2 regions of the Ensifer sp. ENS10 genome follow, and region 2 is predicted to be linked to the other one. Evidence: riboswitches for the same ligand, from Rfam matches in the RefSeq annotation. Region 2 holds a riboswitch; the other holds the start of a gene.
What was found. Region 2 has a riboswitch for S-adenosylmethionine ahead of IB265_RS02335 (O-succinylhomoserine sulfhydrylase). Riboswitches for the same ligand answer to the same signal wherever they lie in the genome.
Positions count from the first base shown of each region.

Region 1: another riboswitch for S-adenosylmethionine. It lies ahead of metA (homoserine O-succinyltransferase); the one in region 2 lies ahead of IB265_RS02335 (O-succinylhomoserine sulfhydrylase).

Region 1 covers NZ_JACVAS010000006.1:165,674-176,041, reverse strand. Annotated here, with positions in the region: gene IB265_RS21355 (prolyl-tRNA synthetase associated domain-containing protein) at 1-120, opposite strand, end outside; tRNA gene IB265_RS21350 (tRNA-Gly) at 369-443, shown strand; gene IB265_RS21345 (aldose epimerase family protein) at 633-1,649, opposite strand; gene IB265_RS21340 (VWA domain-containing protein) at 1,810-2,994, opposite strand; gene metA (homoserine O-succinyltransferase) at 2,998-3,930, opposite strand; SAM riboswitch at 3,992-4,069, opposite strand; gene IB265_RS21330 (NUDIX domain-containing protein) at 4,297-4,749, opposite strand; gene IB265_RS21325 (MoxR family ATPase) at 4,746-5,585, opposite strand; gene IB265_RS21320 (RidA family protein) at 5,698-6,078, opposite strand; gene leuD (3-isopropylmalate dehydratase small subunit) at 6,087-6,692, opposite strand; gene IB265_RS21310 (glyoxalase/bleomycin resistance/extradiol dioxygenase family protein) at 6,847-7,278, opposite strand; gene IB265_RS21305 (hypothetical protein) at 7,467-7,721, opposite strand; gene IB265_RS21300 (CoA ester lyase) at 7,847-8,752, shown strand; gene IB265_RS21295 (DUF1737 domain-containing protein) at 8,749-8,955, shown strand; gene IB265_RS21290 (metallopeptidase family protein) at 9,178-9,612, opposite strand.
Region 2 covers NZ_JACVAS010000001.1:466,573-476,940, reverse strand. Annotated here, with positions in the region: gene IB265_RS02370 (calcium:proton antiporter) at 1-287, opposite strand, end outside; gene IB265_RS02365 (helix-turn-helix transcriptional regulator) at 469-1,119, shown strand; gene IB265_RS02360 (thermonuclease family protein) at 1,133-1,987, shown strand; gene IB265_RS02355 (tellurite resistance TerB family protein) at 2,134-2,544, shown strand; gene IB265_RS02350 (transporter substrate-binding domain-containing protein) at 2,688-3,521, opposite strand; tRNA gene IB265_RS02345 (tRNA-Gly) at 3,663-3,737, opposite strand; gene IB265_RS02340 (2'-deoxycytidine 5'-triphosphate deaminase) at 3,819-4,916, opposite strand; SAM riboswitch at 4,991-5,069, shown strand; gene IB265_RS02335 (O-succinylhomoserine sulfhydrylase) at 5,117-6,301, shown strand; gene apaG (Co2+/Mg2+ efflux protein ApaG) at 6,540-6,932, shown strand; gene IB265_RS02325 (Hsp33 family molecular chaperone) at 6,954-7,943, opposite strand; gene argF (ornithine carbamoyltransferase) at 8,224-9,141, opposite strand; gene IB265_RS02315 (aspartate aminotransferase family protein) at 9,242-10,368, opposite strand, start outside.

The DNA.
Region 1 (10,368 bases), on a different contig from region 2:
CAGCGCTACCGATTCGGCGACGGTGAACACCGGCTCGTGGCTCTTGGTTTTATGCTCGATCCCAAGTCCGTCGAGAAAATGAAAGAGGTCTTCGGCGGTCTTCGGCTGTGATTCACTCATGATTCTCATCCCTTGGGCATTCGTTTCGCCTCTGCTTTAGGGGAGAAGGCGGTGGCCGCGCAATCTCACAGGCGGCGGCAGCGGCCAAAAACGCGGCATTTCCGGGCTTCGCGAAGGGTCTCCAAAAAAATATTCGATTTCTCGTCATTTCCCTGTTGCATTCCAAAATCGCTTAGGCCATATACCGCCCGTCGCCGCAAGACAGCGACGCCACGGCCCACCGACTACCCCCGGGCCGCGGTTTATGAGCGGGTGTAGCTCAGGGGTAGAGCACAACCTTGCCAAGGTTGGGGTCGGGCGTTCGAATCGCCTCACCCGCTCCAATTTCTCCCAACCACTTCATTTCACTGTTATTTTGGAAATGAACGGCATCCGCCGTCAGGCGCATTGCGCTTCGCAACCGGATGCTTCGCCATGCGAACACCTGTCGGCGATCGGACAGCACGACGGTCCTTTGGAACGTTCGCCGTCCCTTCCCTTGTCGCTAGAGATCGTCGACACCCGCGCGCCACTCAGCTCTTCATGAAGACGTAGTCCGTCTCCTGCCGGCGGATCTCACCGGTGCGCAGTACCGCGTTCGGGAAGCCGGCATGGTTGATGGCGTCCGGCCAGATCTGCGTTTCCAGGCAGAAACCGGCAAATGCGCCGTAGCGGCGTCCCTCGAGGCCGGGGACGGGGATGTCGAGCTTTGCGCCGGTATAGAGCTGCACACCAGGCTCGGTCGTCAGCACTTCGAGCGTGACGCCGGAATTGATGCTGCGGGCAAGCGCCACCGAATGTTTCGCCATGGGCTCGTTCGAAAGGCAGAAATTGTGGTCGTAGCTGATGCGTTCACCTTCGGTCTGGCGACGCATCGACGTCATTTCGCGGAGATCGAAGGCGGTGCCCTCGACCGCACGGATCTCGCCCGTCGGCACCTGGCGTTCGTTGGTCGGCAGGTAGTGGTCGGCGGCGATCATGATGTCGTGTCCGAGCGCGTCGACAGTGCCGTCGAGATTGAAGTAGCTGTGCTGGCAGACATTGGCGAGCGTCGGCCGGTCGGTCTCGCTCTCGTAGACGACGCTCAAGACGCCGCCGGGCTTCAGCGCGTAGGTGCAAGTGACCTTGCAGTTGCCGGGATAGCCGGCGCGTCCATCCGGATCGGTAATGGTGAGCGTCACGCTATCAGGCGTCTGGCGGACGATCGTCCAGTTGCGCTTGCCGATATTGTCGCTGCCGCCGTGCAGGTGGGTGACACCCTTCTCGTTCAGTTCGAGCTGGTAGGTCTCACCGTCGAGCGTGAAGCGCCCGTCGGCGATCCGGTTGGCGCAGCGCCCCGGTGTCGCGCCGAGATAGGGCGAATGGGCGAGATAGCTTTCGAGATCGGCGAAACCGAGCACCAATGGCGGCTCATGGCCTTCCAGGCGCAGGTCCTGGATCACCGAGCCCCAGGTCAAGACATGGGCGGTGAGGCCGCCACCGGAGAGCACCATACGATGGACCGGCTCGCCGGACGGCAGATGGCCGAAGATTTCCGTGTTCTGATGCATGTTCACCGCTGGCTCCCTCTTCGCGACCGCAGCAACCTGCGTCATTTCCAAAGGCACGGCAACCGGAAAATCATACTAAATGGGGCCTTGCTTCGTCTCTGGCCTGAGGGCAAAAACGTCTAGCTATTCAAGGTGCTACAGCGACCTCTCTGCGGTCATGTCAGCGCGATAGCTGCTTGGTGGCATCCTGCAGGCCGGCGAGCGTCAAAGGGAACATCCGCCCCTCGAACAGGCTCTTCACCATGCCGATCGACTGGGTGTAGCCCCAGTGCTGTTCGGGCACGGGATTGATCCAGATCGAACGCGGAAAATGCGCTGTCATGCGCGAAAGCCAGAGTGCGCCTGCCTCGTCGTTCCAATGTTCGACCGAGCCGCCGGGATGGCTGATCTCATAGGGGCTCATCGACGCGTCGCCGACGAAGATGGCGCGATAGTCGCCGCCATAGGTGCGCAGCACTTCGGTGGTGCGGGTGATGTCGACGCGGCGGCGACGATTGTCCTTCCACAGACCCTCATAGACACAGTTGTGGAAGTAGAAATGCTCCATATGGCGGAACTCGCCGCGGGCGGCTGAAAACAGTTCCTCGACGATGCGGATGTGATCGTCCATCGAGCCGCCGATATCGAAGAACATCAGCAGCTTGACCGCATTGCGGCGTTCGGGCCGCGTCACCACGTCGAGATAGCCGTGCTCGGCGGTGGCACGGATCGTGCCGGAAAGGTCGAGTTCGTCAGCCGCCCCCTGGCGCACCCAGCGCCTGAGCCTTTTCAGCGCCACCTTGATGTTGCGGGTGCCGAGTTCGACCGTGTCATCATAATCCCTGAACTCGCGCCGGTCCCAGACCTTGACGGCGCGGCGGTGGCGCGACTGGTCCTGGCCGATCCTGACCCCTTCGGGATTGTAGCCATAGGCGCCGAAGGGGGAGGTGCCGGCGGTGCCGATCCATTTCGAGCCGCCCTGATGCCGGCCTTGCTGCTCCCGAAGCCGTTGGCGCAGGGTCTCCATCAGCTTGTCGAAGCCCCCGAGGGATTCGATCAGGCGCTTTTCTTCCTCGGTCAGGTGTTTTTCGGCGAGCTTGCGCAGCCAGTCCTCGGGGATGACGGCCTCTTCGCCCGTCTCCATGGGATTGACCGCCTCGAGCCCGGAGAAGCAGTGCTGGAACACCCGGTCGAAGCGGTCGATATGGCGCTCGTCCTTCACCAGCGCCGTGCGCGCCAGGAAGTAGAAGGCTTCGACATCGAATGTGGCGATGCCCGCCTCCATCCCCTCGATCAGCGACAGGAATTCCCGGAGCGTCACCGGAACTTTCGCCGCTTTGAGTTCGAGGAAGAAGGGGATGAACATCGGTCAGTCCTGGCTTTCTCCGGTGCCGATCTCTGCGAGATCATAGGGCGTCGTCTGGTACATCTCGTTGATCCAGTTGCCGAAGAAGAGGTGCGCATGGCTGCGCCAGCGGTTCTGCGGCGGCAGGGTCGAATCGTTGTGCGGGAAATAGTCGTGCGGCATCTTGATCGGCACGCCTGCGTCCACGTCGCGAAAATATTCGTCCGACAGCGAGGTCGAATCATACTCCACGTGGTTGAACATGTAGAGCCGGTTGCCCTTTTTCTCGTGCACGAGGCAGACGCCCATCTCCTTCGATTCCATCAGGATTTCGAGGCTGGGCACCTTGTCGATGTCGGCACGCCTGACCTCGGTCCAACGCGAGACGGGGACGGCGAAGTCGTCGGAGAAGCCGTTGAGATAGACCGACGAGCGATTGAGGTTCTGGTGGCGGTAGACGCCGAAGGCCTTCTCGTTCAGCGGATACTTCGGCACGTCGTGGAAATGGTAGATCGCCGCCATCGCCCCCCAGCAGACGTTGAGCGTCGAATGCACGTTGGTCTCCGTCCAGTCGAGGATGCGCTTCAATTCGTCCCAATAGGTGACGTCCTCGTATTCGAGCGTCTCGACCGGCGCGCCGGTGATGATGAAGCCGTCGAACTTGCGGCCCTTCACCTCGTCCCAGGTCTCGTAGAAAGAAAGCAGGTGATCTTCCGAGGTGTTCTTCGCCCGGTGGGCGCCGATGCGTACCAGCGACAATTCCACCTGCAGCGGCGAGGCGCCGATCAGGCGCGCCATCTGGATCTCGGTCTTGATCTTGTTCGGCATGAGGTTCAGGAGCCCGATCTGGAGCGGGCGGATATCCTGACGGATCGCCACGGTCTCGGTCATCACCCGCACACCCTCATGCACGAGGGTTTCGAAAGCGGGCAGCGTATCGGGAATCTTGATGGGCATGGGCTTCCACTCGATCAATACAAAAAAACCGGCGGCGATTGATCGCGACCGGTCCTCGGAAATCCAACTTTCCTCGGCCCTTTAGCGACTTGTTTAACGTGGCTGCAAGCCGGCCGGCCAAATCACCACGAGGAATTTGATAGCGCGACTGGGGCGCGGGGGTCAAGAAAAACGATTCGGGCGGTCGGGCGGCCTCTCATCCCGCTGCCGCGACCTTCTCCCCGCAGGCGGGGAGAAGGGAGCTTGTGGCACCCGCTCGCGCCTCCCAGGGGCCGATCATTTCCGTTCCAGAAAGAAGCCCGGACATCATTGTCTCGCGGCGACCGTCGCCATTTCCGTCCCCTCTCCCCGGCTGCGGGGAGAGGGCTAGGGTGAGGGGCAACTTCCGTGCGTGTGAAGATAATCTAGGCCGTCCTGCATGCCGTATCCGAGCCGACGGCTAGCCTCGTCTAAGCCGAGCCAGAAGAAGCGAAAGCGGATCGGCGCACCACCGCCAAAGGGCGTCATTTCATGGTGCAGCCAGGTTTTCTGTTGCTCGCCGGCAAGGGCGATATGAAAATAGTGCCGGCGATGGCAGATGGTCTGGCCTTCCTTCCGGAAGGAGTAGTCCTTCGTGACGAGATGGGTGAGGGCCCGCGATGGCGTCAGCCCGGTCTCTTCCACGAATTCCCGCAAGGCGGCAGCTTCAGGGCTTTCGCCCGGCTCCATCGTGCCGCCGGGTACCTGCAACTCGATTTCGGGAAAGTCCGGCTCGTCGAAGACCAGCAGGTGGTCCTGCCAGGTGGCGTAGATCAGGACCTTGTGGGCGTCCGGCCTCATCCGTCGCGGCGCGCCATGAAGGCCAGGCGCTCGAAGAGATGCACGTCCTGCTCGTTCTTCAACAGCGCCCCGTGCAGCTTCGGCAGCATGGTCTTGGCGTCGACGCGGAGGTCGGCCGGATCGACCTCGTCGGCGACAAGCAGGCGGATCCAGTCGAGCGCTTCGGAGGTGGACGGCTTCTTCTTGAGGCCCGGCACCTGGCGGATGTCGTAGAAGGCGGCAAGGGCCGCAGATAGCAGCGTTTTGCGGATGCCGGGATAGTGCACCTCGACGATGCGCGCGAGCGTTTCGGCATCGGGGAAGCGGATATAGTGGAAGAAGCAGCGACGCAGGAAGGCGTCCGGCAGTTCCTTCTCGTTGTTGGAGGTGATGATGACGATCGGCCGGTGACGGGCGCCGATCATCTCGCCGGTCTCGTAGACATGGAATTCCATGCGGTCGAGTTCCTGCAAGAGGTCGTTCGGAAACTCGATGTCGGCCTTGTCGATCTCGTCGATCAGAAGCACCACGCGACGGTCGGCCTCGAAGGCCTGCCAGAGCTTGCCCTTGCGGATATAGTTCCTGACCTCGTTGACGCGCTCGTCGCCGAGTTGGCTGTCGCGCAGGCGCGACACGGCATCATACTCGTAAAGGCCCTGCTGCGCCTTGGTCGTCGACTTGACGCTCCATTCGATCAGATCGAGGCCAAGGGCAGCGGCAATCTGGCGGGCAAGCTCGGTCTTGCCGGTGCCGGGTTCACCCTTGACGAGCAGCGGCCGCTCCAGCCGGATCGCAGCATTGACGGCGATCATCAGGTCCTTGTCGGCGATGTAATCTGCGGTGCCTTCGAATTGCATAATCGTCTTCCGGTTCAGCATAGGTCTAGCAGGCGGTGTCCATGGACTATCGCATATTGGCCAAAATCGGAATCGATTTGAGAAGAGATGGCGTTAGCAGAAAAGCTCGGTCTCAGCCGCGGAGGGCGGTGACTTCGATCTCGATCAGCATTTCCGGGCGGATCAGATCGCAGACGATCATGGTTGCGGCCGGACGGATCTCGCCGAAGACTTCGCCGAAGATCGGGAACACCCGGTCGGCGAAGCTGGCATCGGTGACGTAGTAGTGATTGCGCACCACGTCTTTAAGCGAGAAGCCCGCTTCCTTCAGTGCGCCCTCGATCGTCTTCAGGCAATTGCGCGCCTGCTCTTCCACCGTTTCGGGCATGGTCATGGTGGCATAGTCGTAGCCGGTCGTGCCGGAGACGAAGCACCAGTCGCCCATCGCGACGGCACGCGAATAGCCTGCCGTCTTTTCGAAGGGCGAACCCGAAGAGATGAGCTTGCGCGCCATGTCTCGCTTTAAGCCCAGGGGCGCGAGGCGCCGACCGTCTTCTCGAAGCTGTCGATCGCGGTTGCCTTTTCCAGCGTCAGGCCGATATCGTCGAGGCCGTTCAGCAGGCAGTGGCGCTTGAAGGCATCGACCTCGAACTTGACCGAGCCGCCGTCCGGGCCGGTGATTTCCTGGGATTCCAGGTCGACCGAGAGGATGGCGTTGGAGCCGCGCGAAGCGTCGTCCATCAGCTTGTCGAGGTCGGCCTGGCTGACGACGATCGGCAGAATGCCGTTCTTAAAACAGTTGTTGTAGAAGATGTCGGCAAAGGACGTGGAGATCACGCAGCGGATGCCGAAGTCGAGCAGCGCCCAGGGGGCATGCTCGCGCGAGGAGCCGCAGCCGAAGTTGTCGCCGGCAACCAGGATCTTGGCGTTCTGGTAGGCGGGTTTGTTGAGCACGAAGTCCGGGTTGACCGAGCCATCCTCATTGTAGCGGGCTTCGGCGAAAAGACCCTTGCCTAGGCCGGTGCGCTTGATCGTCTTCAGGTAATCCTTCGGAATGATCATGTCCGTGTCGATGTTGACGACGGGGAGGGGGGCGGCGACACCGGTGAGCTTGACGAATTTTTCCATAACTTCAGGCCTTCGATTTCAGAAGAATGTTGCGCTAGCGTTTAGATGAGTTTTGCGCCGAAATGAAGGAAAATCTATCCAAACACGCTTCGCCGGGCGGGTGAAAATGCCCGCCCGGTGAAAGCTTCGCCCGGATTTCGATTGTCGGGAAGCCTCAGCCTGCCTTCACCGGGCTGTTCATGGCCCAGAGAACGCCGAAGGGATCGCGGAGCTGGCCGTAGCGGTCGCCCCAGAACATCACCTCGATCGGCATCACCACCTCGGCGCCGGCGGCAACGGCGCGGTCCCACCAGGCATCGATGTCCTCGACGGTGAGCGTCAAGGTAAAGGCCTGCGGCTTTTCCAGCGGATGGCCATATTCCGGATAGGCATCCGCCAGCATCAGCGAGCTGCCGTTGACGTAGAGATGGATGTGCATCGTCCGGCCCTGCTCGTCGAGCGGATGCCGGTTGACCTCCTTGGCGCCGAAGGCGCGCTGGTAGAATTCGGATGCCTTGGCGGCGCCATCGACCTGAAGATAGGGCAGAAGCCCGTTCAGGACCGGTGCCGGCTGCTTCGTTTCGGTTTGCTGCGTCTCAGTGTCCATGTCGTTCTCCATCCTGTTCGAAGAGCCAGGACCGTGCTGGCCTGCCTCAAGGACGGACATGGAGCGATGGATCCGACACGGGGATGGAAAAATTTCGCAGCCGGCTGAATGGCAGCTCTCGAGAAACAGCAAAAGGCTTCGAGCCGATTACGGATCGGCCCGATTGCGGATCACTACGATCGCCGGGATCAGAGGTCGATGATCGTGCCGCGACCGTCGTTCCAGATGCGCATCTCGCGCTGGCCGTGGGCGGCAGCGGCGGCGGCCGGACGGGCGGTGGCGCGGGCCGGCCTGAGGTTCAGCCGGGCGGCAATCGCGCTGCCGATCACGACGACGGCGGCGATGCCGGCCAGTGCCAGCGCCAGCGAGGCGGTCAGAACGAAGGCCGCAAACGTGATGGTCAGGGCTGCGGCCGTGAAGAGAACAGAGCGAATGCTTTGCATAATCGTCACCTTTCTGATGGCGATGTGGGGGCTCCTCCCCGCACTTGCAAGAGGCGGCTTTGCGAAAGGGGTGCGGCGGTTCGCCTCGTCTTGCGGAACGAGGCAAAGGCGGGCACAACTGAAACATGAGCAAATCGATCGAACATCACCCGGTGCGCCTGCGTCGCTCGGTGCTATCGGTGCCGGCCGACAATGCCCGCGCGCTTGCCAAGGTCGCTGAACTCGCGACCGATGCCGCGATCTTCGATCTCGAGGATGCGGTTGCGCCTGAGCGCAAGATGGAAGCACGCGAGGCGCTGGTTCGGCATCTGACGACGAACCGGCCGGATTGTGAGATCGTCATCCGCATCAATGCGCTCGGTTCCGGCTTTGGCCAGGACGATCTCGCCGCGGTGCTTGCGGCGAAGCCCGACGCCATTCTTCTGCCGAAGGTCGAAAGCCCGGCGGATATCCAGGCGGCGGCCGACTGGCTGGCCGAAAACGATGCGCCGGAGACGCTGCGTCTCTGGGCGATGATCGAGACGCCGCGCGGTGTCATCAACGCGCCTCTTATCGCCGAGACCGGCCGCACCTTCGGCGGCCGGCTCGATTGTTTCGTCGTTGGTCTCAACGACCTGCGCAAGGACACCGGCGTTCCGGATCGCCCCGGCCGTCCCTATCTGATCCCCTGGCTGATGCAGATCCTGCTGGCGGCGCGCGGCGGCGGGCTCGACGTCATCGACGCCGTGTTCAACGATTTTCGCGACGCTGATGGATTCGACGAGGAATGCCGGCAGGGCCGCGACATGGGCTATGACGGCAAGATGCTGATCCACCCGGCCCAGATCGGCCCGGCGAACGAACGTTTCGGCGTCGAGCAGATCGCCGTCGACGAGGCGCGCGCGATCATCGCTGCCTTTGCGCTCTCGGAAAACGCCGGCAAGGGCGTCATCAATCTCAACGGACGGATGGTCGAGCGGCTGCACCTCGATCAGGCCGTGATGCTCGCCGCCAAGGCGGATCTCATCGAAAAACGAAAGACAAGATCTTGAAACTCTATCGCTTCCTGACCGGTCCCGACGACGCTTCCTTCTGTCACAAGGTGACGGCAGCGCTGAACCAGGGCTGGAGCCTGCACGGCTCGCCCACCTATGCCTTCAATGCCGATACGCAGCACATGCAGTGCGGCCAGGCGGTGTTCAAGGAGGTCGAGGGCAAGGATTACACCCCGGATATCAAGCTGTCGGAACAGTAGTCGAGGCTGTTTGCCGTCGTGCAAGTTTGCCCCTCACCCTAACCCTCTCCCCGCAGGCGGGGCGAGGGGACGCGGTTGATGCTCGCAATCGGCGTGTGAGGCCTGTTTTCTGGTATCGGTTAACCCGTGCTCCGATTGGGATGCGAACGGTACCGCGAGTCTCCTTCGCCCCGCTTGCGGGGAGAAGGTGCCGGCAGGCGGATGAGGGGCAGATAAAACGGGTTAGCCGCCGACGTGCTCGACGCTGGCTTCGATCCGCTCCATGTCGTCGTCGGAAAGGCCGAAGTGATGGCCGATCTCATGGATCAGGACATGGGTGATGATGTCACCCAGCGTCTCCTCGTTCTCAGCCCAATAGTCGATGATCGGGCGGCGATAGAGGGTGATGCGGTTTGGAAACTGGCCGGTTTCCATGGTGAAGCGCTCGCTGATGCCACGGCCCTCGAAAAGGCCGAGCAGGTCGAAAGGCGTTTCCAGTGCCATGTCCTCGAAAATGTCGTCGCTCGGGAAGTCGGCAACTTCGATGATGAGGTCGGTCGTCAGCTGGCGGAATTCCTGCGGCAGGTGGCCGTAGGCTTCCAGTGCGAGCTGTTCAAAAGTGGTAAGCGTCGGTGCGTGGCGTTCCCGCCAATCATCGGTCTGGTCAATGCGGGCCATAGGCACTCCTTGTTGCCCTCCATATAGCGATTTTGCCAGTGTTTTTCGAGTGTTGAATTCCGCGGGCATGGGGACAGGAATAAATTCTTAGAATTGGCTGTTGACTCATTTAGGAAGCTCTGGAATCTAATAGAACATAACATGAACATTTATGATGGGAGTTGACCGTCATGGCCGACAAAGCCGTGGAGCGGGAGACGGTACTTTCGCTCCGAGAGACCATAGCCAGGATCGAAAACCGTCGGCTTCCGGGCGTCGTGCGCGCCGCCAAGGCGGCCGATCCCGGCGGCTTCCGTCAGCGCGAGGAAGATGAGCCTGGCCGTCGGGCGCTTGCGCTCGGGGTTGCGGATCTGGACACGCTTCTCGAAGGCGGCCTACCGCTCGAAGGCATGACGGAAATCCGCAATGCCGAGACGCGCGATGCCGGCGCTGCCGCCGGTTTTGCCGCGGCACTCAGCGTGCTCTGCCAGCAGGCGCGCCTGGAAAAAGGCGAGCCGGCAGCTCCGGTTCTCTGGATCAGCCAGTCGATGGCTTCCAACGAGGCGGGCCTGCCCTATGGATTGGGTCTCAAGGCCTATGGGCTCGATGTCCGCGGCCTCGTCTTCAGCCTGCCGCGCACGGTGAAGGACGCGCTCTGGATCGCCGAGGCGGCGCTTTCCGTCCCGAGCTTCTGTGCCGTCATCCTGGAAATTCGCGGCAATCCCGCAGCTCTTGCGCTCAGCGAGAGCCGGCGCCTGCATGTTCGCTCACGCGCGG
Region 2 (10,368 bases):
GGCGAGGTCTCGCTGGTCATCATGATCGCCAGCACGACGACCTCGACCAAGACCGCCGAGAGCGTCAGGATCATCGTGCCATAGGGATCGCCGACCTTGGACGCCAGCACCTCGGCATGGTGCGACACGCGCAGCGAGGCGAGCACGATCGCCACCACGAGACCGGCGGCACCGAGAAGCGTTGCCAGGCGCCCCATTTCGAGAAGCTCATGCTCCAGCGCGATCCCGGCAATCGCCGCAGCGAGGGCCACGAACAGCAGACGCTCCGATCTCATGCGCGCCAACAAACGTTCCCTCCGATGAAAGCCTGTCCTGCCCGTCACGCGAACTATAGGGGCCGCCGCCCCCAAAGCAAATGACGGAGAAAGGACTATTTTCCTTCGGATTCTTTACCGGTACTTCGCGTTTCGATAGTGTGGTGTCGAACAAACCCAGCAAGTGGCCGCCTGTTCGGCCCGGACCTTTCGCATGTTGTCTCACGGCACGATCTGGCACGCCATCGATGCATTGGCCGAGCGCAATCAGCTCTCGCCTTCCGGTCTCGCCCGCCGCGCCGGGCTCGACCCCACCTCCTTCAACAAGTCCAAGCGCCACTCTGCCGACGGGCGGGAACGCTGGCCTTCGACGGAATCGATCGCCAAGGTGCTCGAGGCGACCGGCGCCACGATGGACCAGTTCACCAGCCTGTTGAGCCCGAATGACACTCAGGCCACCCCGGCGACTGCAAGTGCCGCGATCCCGCTGATCGGCTTCGCCCAGGCGGGTGCCGGCGGCTTCTTCGACGACGGCGGTTTTCCGGCCGGCCAGGGCTGGGACGTGATCGACTTTCCAACAGTGGCGGAACGCCGGACGGGCATCTACGCGCTTGAGGTGCAGGGCGATAGCATGCTGCCACTGTACCGCGACGGCGACACCCTGATCGTCGATCCGGGGGCGCAGGTTCGGCGCGGCGACCGCGTCGTGGTCAAGACACGCGAAGGCGAGGTCATGGCGAAGGTCCTGACACGCCAGACGCCGCGCACGATCGAACTCCTTTCCCTCAACCCGGAGCACCCGAACCGGGGCTTCGAGATCAGCCAGATCGAATGGATCGCCCGGATCATCTGGGCCAGCCAATAGGACGTTCTTCCTGATGCGGCAGCATTTATACTCCCTTGCCGGCGGCATCGCCGCGATCGCGCTTTTCACCGGCATCCTCTACGCGGGTGCAGCCGCCATTCGCGACCGCGAGAGTGCCGCCACGCCGGACTTCGTCCTCGAAACGCCCGACATGACGGAAATCGAGCCGGCGCCGGATGACGCCGAAACGGATGATAACGTACCGCTCGACTTGGGAACACCGACCGACGGCACCGCGCAGCCCGGTGCGGTTACGACCGGCGATCAACCGCAGACGTCGACGACGGAAAACGCCGCACGCGCCATCGAGCCGCAACAATTCGGTCTGCCCGACACCGTCACCGGCGCGCCGCTCGAACGCGCGGAGCCGCGTGCCCCGCTGTCAGAGCCGGAGAAGCAAGCGAAGGCGACCGCCGGGCCGACCATCCTCTATCGCCCCGTGGCGATCGCCGCCGGTGTGATCCAGTTCGACAAGCTCACGCTGCAGATCGATGGCATCGAGCCCGAGCAGGCAGAGAGAACCTGCGAAACCGGGGGGAAGAGTTGGCCCTGCGGCATCGTCGCACGGACGGCCTTCAGAAACTTCCTGCGCGCACGTGCGGTCAGCTGCGACATGCCCGAGGGAAGCGCCGGCGCATCGGCCACTGCTTCCTGCTCTCTCGGTGGACAGGATCTCGCAACCTGGCTCGTCGACAACGGCTGGGCGACGCCGGTACCCGGCTCGCCGCTGAAGAAGCGGGCCGACGCCGCGCACCAGGCGAAGCTCGGCTTCTATGGCGAAGATCCGCGCGACCTCAGTCACACGCCGATGACGTTTGACGACCCAACGCTCGGCACCGGGATGGACGAGCCGCAGCCGGACTTGTAAACAGCCGCGGCAATTCCCAGCTCTCAACCGTCCAGATCATCTGATCGTTGAGACAGTGAGATGATCCAACTCTTTGAAACTATGCAATTCCGGATGAAAAACCGCTTCACGCCGTTCCCGGAATTGCGCTACCGCTGGAAAGACCCATGCTGCCAAGCCTCAGCCACCACGAAGCGCTCATCTATGTCATGGTGATGATGTCGGCGGTCGACCGCGAGATGAGCGACGACGAATTCACCCGCATCGGCCGGCTGGTGCAGTTCCTGCCGGTCTTCGAGGGGTTCAACGAGGATCAGCTCGTCCATATCGGCCACGAATGCTCCGCCCAGCTCGCGGCCCCCGAGGGGTTGGACATCGCTCTGGAAATCGTGCGCGAGGCGCTTCCGGAAAAGTTCCATGAGACGGCCTACGCACTTGCCGTCGAGATCGCCGCCGCGGACCAGCGCATTCGCAACGAAGAGATCCGGCTGTTGCAGTTGCTGCGCGACCGCCTCGGTCTCGACAAGCTCACCTGCGCCGCCATCGAACGAGGGGCGCTTGCCCGCTTCCGCCGGTAGCTCATCATTTCCTGGCGTTCACGCCAAGCTGTCTACAGCGCTGCGCGTCTTATCAGACGCGCAAAGGTCGCTGTAGCACTTTGAATTGCTGCATGTTTTTGACCTTTGACCGGGTACGATTAAAGGAAACATGCAGTGGGCGCTCAATAGATGCCGTTGGGGAAGTAGCGCAGGTAGATTTCCTCGAGCCGGCCGCTGCGCGAAAGCGCCAGCAGCGCGTGGTCGATCGCCTGGGTCAGCGCCGGTTCGGATTTGCGGTTCATGATCGTCAGGCCTTCACCGAGAAAGCGTTGCGAGAAATAGGCACCATCGACGAGTGCGCAGCAGCCCCCGGCAGTCGTGCCTGAGATCCAGAAGGAAAGCTGCAAACCGTCGGAAAAGACCGCCGGCACCTCACCCTTCTGCAGTGCCGTGAGCATGGCATCGCGATCTGGGAAGACCTTGGCCCCGATACTCGGGAAGAACGCCTTGAACATGGCCTCATGGGTGGTGCCCGCCACGACACCGACCGTTTTTTTCCTGAGGTCCTTCGGACCCGTCACGGCGCCGGCCGCCTTGGTGTTGATGGCCAAGCGGGCCGGAAGCCGCATGAAGGCGCGCGAGAAGCCGAAGCGCTGGCGCAGTTCCGGGCCGACGGCGATACCGGCGGCAACCGCTTCGCCCTGCCCCTGCTCCAGCGCCGGCAGCAGTTCCGCATAGGTCACTGCCTGGATCTGGCATTTGGCTTCGATGTCGAGCTCGCGGCAGATCTCGCGCACGAGATCGACGTGAAAACCGGAGAGCTTGCCGGACTGATCGATGAAGTTGAACGGCGGAAAGTCGACCGTCGTCAGGAAGCGCAAGCGCGCAAGGCCCGTGAGATCGGGCTTGGCGATGCGTTCGCGCGCATCGAACAGAATGGGCAGGTCCCTGGGCTGGGCCGCAAGCGGCGTTGCGATCAGGGACGCGCAGAGAGCGAACAGGGAAAGAAATCTCATGGGCAGCGGGCCGGCACGGTTCTTGTCTCAGGGGCGGCGCTTGGAACCGCGGGATGATTCATCGAGCGGTAAAGTAACCGTCCGCAAGGCAACTGGCCATAGGTCTCGCTCGAACGAGGCAAAAGAGGCTTCAGGAAGGATTGGAGCGGGTGATCGGGATCGAACCGACGACATCAAGCTTGGGAAGCTGGCGTTCTACCACTGAACTACACCCGCGATGCCTGCGAAATTTCCCGAACCGGGACGATCTGTCAAGGACCCTTGCGCGGTATCGCACGAGGGTCCCGTGCAAAATCCCTACTCGGCGCGGAAATGTTTCGAAAGCTTCAGGCCCTGGGCCTGGTAGTTGGAGCCGACGCCGAGGCCGTAGAGACCGTCAGGACGCTCCAACATGTGTTCATAGATCAGGCGGCCGACGATCTGGCCATGTTCGAGGATGAACGGCACCTCGTGGCTGCGCACTTCCAGAACGGCGCGGCTACCGCTGCCACCGGCAGAGGCATGGCCGAAGCCGGGATCGAAGAAGCCGGCATAGTGCACGCGAAACTCGCCCACCAGCGGATCGAACGGCGTCATCTCGGCCGCGTAAAGCGGCGGCACATGCACCGCTTCGCGCGAGACGAGGATGTAGAACTCGTCCGGATCGAGGATCAGCTCGTCGCGTCCGCGGCTGTAGAGCGGCTCCCAGAAATCGAAGATCTTGTGCTGCGCCTTCTTGTCGACGTCGATGACCGCGGTGTGGTGTTTGCCACGGTAGCCGATCAGACCCTCCGGACCGGTGCCCTTGAGGTCGATCGACAGCGCAATGCCGCCGCCGCTGACATTCGGGCGTTCGCTCGCCACCAGCACGTCGCTTTCATGCAGCGCCAGCAGCTCCTGTTCGGAGAGCAGCGACTGGCCCATGCGGAAGCGGATCTGCGACAGGCGCGAACCACGGCGCACGACGATCGGGAAGGTGCGCGGACTGATTTCGAGATAGAGCGGACCGCTATAGCCGGCAGGAATCTTGTCGAACTCCTGGGCGCGGTCGGTGATCACGCGGGTGAAGATGTCGAGGCGGCCGGTCGAGCTTTTCGGATTGGCCGAGGCCGACATGCCCGCAGGCAGCGCCAGGCTCTCCATCAACGGCACGATGTACACGCAGCCGGTTTCAAGCACGGCACCGTCGGTGAGATCGACGACATGCAGCTTCAGCCGGTCGAGCTTGTCGGCGACGAGGTGGGACGGGCCGGGCATGAAGCTCGCGCGGACGCGGAAAGCCTTGGCGCCAAGGCGCAGGTCGAGGCTTGCCGGCTGGATCTGATCGTCATCCAGCGGCCTCTCGCTCTTCAGGCGCCCCGTTTCGAGCAGCGCGGCGATCGCGCGGTCGGCCAAAATCCCAGTATCGCGGGCCATTGCAGTCCTCTTTCCAGTTGCGAGACAAAACCAAACTCCGGGAATTGACGCAAGCGCACCCTAGCAGTATTGAAGCTTTATCCCGTGGTGATTTGGCCGGTCGGCTTGCAGCCACGTTAAACAAGTAGCTAAAAAGGCCGGGTGTCAAACCGGCCCATTTTTGCGGCCGGTTTTTTTTTGTTTTTGAAGGTGATCGTCACATGAGCAAAAACTGGCGCCCGGCAACACAACTCGTCCACGGCGGAACCACCCGCTCCCAGCACGGCGAGACGTCCGAGGCGATCTTCCTCACCCAGGGCTTCGTCTACGAGACATCCGAGGCGGCAGAAGCGCGTTTCAAGGGCGAGACCGAAGGCTTCATCTATGCCCGCTACGGCAGCCCGACCAACGACATGTTCGAAAAGCGCATGTGCATGCTGGAAGGCGCCGAAGACGCGCGCGCCACGGCTTCGGGCATGGCTGCCGTTTCCGCGGCAATCCTCTGCCAGCTGAAGGCCGGCGATCATATCGTTGCCGCCCGTGCGCTGTTCGGTTCCTGCCGCTGGGTGGTCGAGACGCTGGCGCCGAAATACGGCATCGAATGCACGCTGGTCGATGGACGCGATCTCGCCAACTGGGAAAAGGCGATCCAGAAGAACACCAAGGTCTTCTTCCTGGAAAGCCCGACCAACCCGACGCTCGAAGTCATCGACATTGCCGGTGTGGCCAAGCTCGCCAACCAGATCGGCGCCAAGGTCGTCGTCGACAACGTTTTTGCGACGCCACTCTTCCAGAAGCCGCTGGAACTCGGCGCCCATATCGTCGTCTATTCCGCCACCAAGCATATCGATGGCCAGGGCCGCTGCCTCGGCGGCGTCGTGCTTGCTGACAAGGAATGGATCAACGAGAACCTGCACGACTACTTCCGTCATACCGGCCCGGCCATGTCGCCGTTCAATGCCTGGACGCTGCTGAAGGGCATCGAAACCTTGCCGTTGCGCGTGCGCCAGCAGACGGAAACCGCACGCCGCGTCGCCGACTTCCTGGCTGAGCAGCCGCAGGTGGCGAAGGTCATCTATCCCGGCCGCAAGGATCACCCGCAGGCCGACATCATCGCCAAGCAGATGACCGGCGGCTCCACCCTCGTCGCCTTTGAACTGAAGGGCGGCAAGGATGCGGCATTCGCGCTGCAGAATGCGCTCGAGATCGTGCGCATCTCCAACAATCTCGGCGACAGCAAGAGCCTGATCACCCATCCGGCAACGACGACGCACAAGAACCTGACCGACGAGGCCCGCGAAGAGCTGGGCATTTCCGCCGGCACGGTGCGTTTCTCGGCCGGCATCGAAGACAGCGAGGATGTCGTCGAGGATTTCGCCCGCGCGCTTGAGGCCGTCAAAGCCTGAGGCAACGAAAAGATACGGCCGCCACAACAGACGGCGGCCGTCGATCCCTCGTGGCGCTCATGCAGCGGGCGCCCCGCCATCCAATATGGCCTCACCAGCGGGATCGAGCGGGTTCGAACAGCCGATCCGGATACCCGCAAGCCCTTGCCCCAGAATGGGTATGCACAATCTTGCCGTTATTCTTGACGAAACCATCTTGCTGTAGAATACCCTGAAAGACCGAAGCAAGGTGTTGCCCATGTATCGCGCTTTGACCCGCGACATAGAAGTTACGGTGGAGCCGTACTATCTCGAAGAGCAGTCGGACCCCGATGACGGCCGCTATGTCTGGGGCTATCGCATTGTCATCTCAAACCATTCGGACGCAGCCGTGCGGTTGATGACCCGCTACTGGCATATCACCGATGAGAATGGGCAGGTCGATGAGGTCAGCGGTCCCGGCGTGATCGGCGAACAGCCGCTGCTCAATCCCGGCGACACCTATGAGTATTCGTCCGGCTGCCCGCTGGATACGCCGTCGGGCGTGATGTTCGGCCATTACAGTATGGAAGCGGAAGGCGGAGAGACCTTCAACGTGGCCATCCCCGCCTTCTCGCTCGATTCACCCGGGCTCGTGCGTACCCTGAACTAGCTTGATCCGGAGTGGCGCCGGCTACTGTGGACGCACTTCGCTTGCCTCGAAACGATAGGTCGTCGAGCAGAATTCGCAGGTGACCTTCACGGCCCCATCCTCGATGGTGCTTTCGATATCATCAGCGTCCAGATTGGCGAGCACCGAGTGCAGCTTCTCGCGCGAGCAGCTGCAACGGTCATAAACCGCCTGCGGCTCATAGACGCGAACGCCGCGCTCGTGAAACAGCCGGTAGAGCAAGCGTTCGGTTCCGACCATCGGGTCGGTCAGCTCGTCGGTGTCGATCGTCTCGACCATCACCTTGGCTTCCGCCCAGAGATCGTCATCCTCGAAGACGCCTTCCCCGTCATCGCCATCGCCGCCGGAAAGATCAGGCTGGCGCATGCGCTCCGGCGCTTCCGGCAGGAACTGCGCGACCATGCCGCCGGCACGCCAGCGATGGCGCGGCTTGCCGCTTTCATCGCGGTCGAGCAGCTCGGCAACGCCGAGCCTGACCTTGGTCGGGATCTGCTCTGACTGGCGGAAATAGACGCCAGCGATTTCTTCCAGCGTGGCGCCGTCCAGCGCAACGATGCCCTGATAGCGCTGAGTATGAGCGCCCTGGTCGATGGTGAAGGCGAGTACGCCCTTGCCAAGCAGTTCATGCGAAAGGGTGCGGCCATCCTTCTCGGCGTCGGCAAGCGCATCTGCATCGTAGCGGGCATAGGCGCGCACGCGATCCGGCGTCGAGAAGTCTGCGACGACGAGATCGACCGGACCATCGCCTTTCGTCTGGACGATCAGCTTGCCTTCGAACTTCAGCGAAGTGCCGAGCAGAACCGTCAGCACGACGGTTTCGGCAACGAGCCGCGCGACCGGAAGCGGATAGTTGTGGCGCTCCAGAATTGCGTCGAGCATCGGGCCGAGCTGCACGGCGCGGCCGCGCACGTCGAGGCCTTCCACCTGGAAAGGCACGACGTGATCGTCACCGGCGAAGTCGAATTCACCAAGCCCTGGCGTCATGTCAGTCATGTCTTGCTCCTTGCCTCAGCAACTGCGTTGCGCCGGGGACATTCCTGTCCCCCGGCGCAACGTGCCCGCTGTCTCAATCGATCCCGCGATAAACGGATTGTCCACCGGATATGTGCCATCAGCCATTGCGCCGCGCACCACCCGTGGCAGTCGGCGCTTCACTGTTGCCAGGAGCGCCCTGCAGCCGCCTAGATCGTGTCGCACGGCGGCAATGTCAATAGCCAGCCTCACAGCCGCCGAAGCGCTGCGCCATCGCGCTCACCGCGGCGCTCGCAAGGGCCTAGACGAGCCCCATGCACCAGGCGATGATCGACTTCTGCGCATGCAGGCGGTTTTCGGCCTCGTCGAAGACCACCGACTGCGGACCGTCGATCACCTCGTCGGTCACCTCCTCTCCACGGTGCGCCGGCAGGCAATGCATGAACAGCGCATCGGATGCCGCTTGCTTCATCAGCGCCTCGTTGACCTGATAGGGCTGGAAGACGTTGTGGCCGCGGGCACGATGCTCCTGGTTCATCGACACCCAGGTGTCGGTGACAACGCAATTGGCGTTGGCGACCGCCTGCTCGGCATCGTGACACAGCAGGATCTCGCCGCCGTTGTTGCGGGCCCAGTTCAGGATCTTGTCCTGCGGCTCGGAGCCGAGCGGCACGGCCATGTTCATGCGATAGCCGAAGCGGGCGGAGCCTTCGATCAGCGAGTGCAGCACGTTGTTGCCGTCGCCGGTCCAGGCGATCGTCTTGCCCTTCACCGGTCCGCGATGCTCCTCGAAGGTCATGATGTCGGCCATGATCTGGCACGGATGGGTGTCATCGGTCAGGCCGTTGATGACGGGTACCGTCGCGTGTTCTGCCAATTCCAGCAGGCGGCGATGGTCGGTGGTGCGGATCATGATCGCGTCGACATAGCGCGACAGGACCTTCGCCGTATCGCCGATCGTCTCGGCGCGACCGAGCTGCATCTCCGTGCCCGAAAGGAACAGGGTTTCGCCGCCGAGCTGGCGCATGCCGACATCGAAGGACACACGGGTGCGGGTGGACGGCTTTTCGAAGATCATCGCCAGCATCTTGCCGGCGAGCGGCTTCTCGGCGGTTCCGGCCTTGGTCGTCGCCTTTCGGACGCGGGCATCATCGATGATCGTCCGAAGATCGGCGGCCGTCATGGCCGAAAGATCGAGAAAGTGTCTGGTGCCTGCCATCGTACTCGGTTCCTCAAAAAATCGAACCTATGTGCGCCACGCAGCGGCGTGAACGCACGAAGGTCATTCTACCATCCTGGGTCAGTCTTGGCCCTATCGGTCAGGCCGCAGCGTTACCACTTGCCTTCGTCACTGCTTCGGCGGCGCGCTCGATGCGTACGAGGCCCTCGCGTGCTTCCTCCGCCGTCACAGTCAACGGCGGCAGCAGGCGCAACACGTTGTCGCCGGCCGGCACGGCCAGGAGCTTCTCGGCGCGGATCTCCTTCAGGAGATCGGCCGAGGGGCCCTTCACCTTGATGCCCAGCATCAGGCCATCGCCGCGGATATCCTCGATGACATCGGGATAGCGATCCTTCAGCGAAGCAAGGCCCTGGCGGAAGACGAGCGCGACGTCGCGCACATGGGCGAGGAAGCCATCAGCGAGGATGACGTCGAGCACGGCGTTGCCGACGGCCATCGCCAGCGGATTGCCGCCATAGGTCGAGCCATGCGTGCCCGCCACCATGCCGGCGGCCGCCTCTTCCGTCGCCAGGCAAGCGCCGAGCGGGAAGCCGCCACCGATACCCTTGGCAACGGCCATGATATCCGGGCGGATGCCCGTCCACTCATGGGCAAAAAGCTTGCCGGTGCGGCCGACGCCGGTCTGAACCTCGTCGAGGATCAGGAGCAGGCCGAATTCGTCGCAGAGGGCGCGCAGTTCCTGCATGAATTCCTTGGTCGCGGGACGGATGCCGCCCTCGCCCTGGATCGGCTCGATCAGGATCGCGGCGGTCTCCTCGGTGATCGCATTCTTGACGGCCGCGATGTCGCCGAACGGAACCTGGTAGAACCCTGGGGCCTTTGGCCCGAAACCTTCAATGTACTTTTGCTGACCACCGGCGGCGATCGTCGCGATCGTGCGACCGTGGAACGCGCCCTCGAAGGTGATGATGTGAAACTTCTCCGGCTGGCCTTTGGCGAAGTGGTACCGCCGCGCCGTCTTGATCGCGCATTCCAGCGCTTCCGCACCGGAATTGGTGAAGAAGACCCGATCGGCAAAGGTGACGGCCGCCAAGCGGCGTCCAAGACTTTCCTGACCGGGAACTTCGTAAAGGTTGGAAAGGTGCCAGACCTTCTCGGCCTGCGCCTTCAGCGCCTCGACGAGATGCGGATGCGCGTGGCCGAGCGAGTTCACGGCAACGCCGGCGGCGAAGTCGAGATAGCGCGAGCCGTCTTCGGCGATCAGCC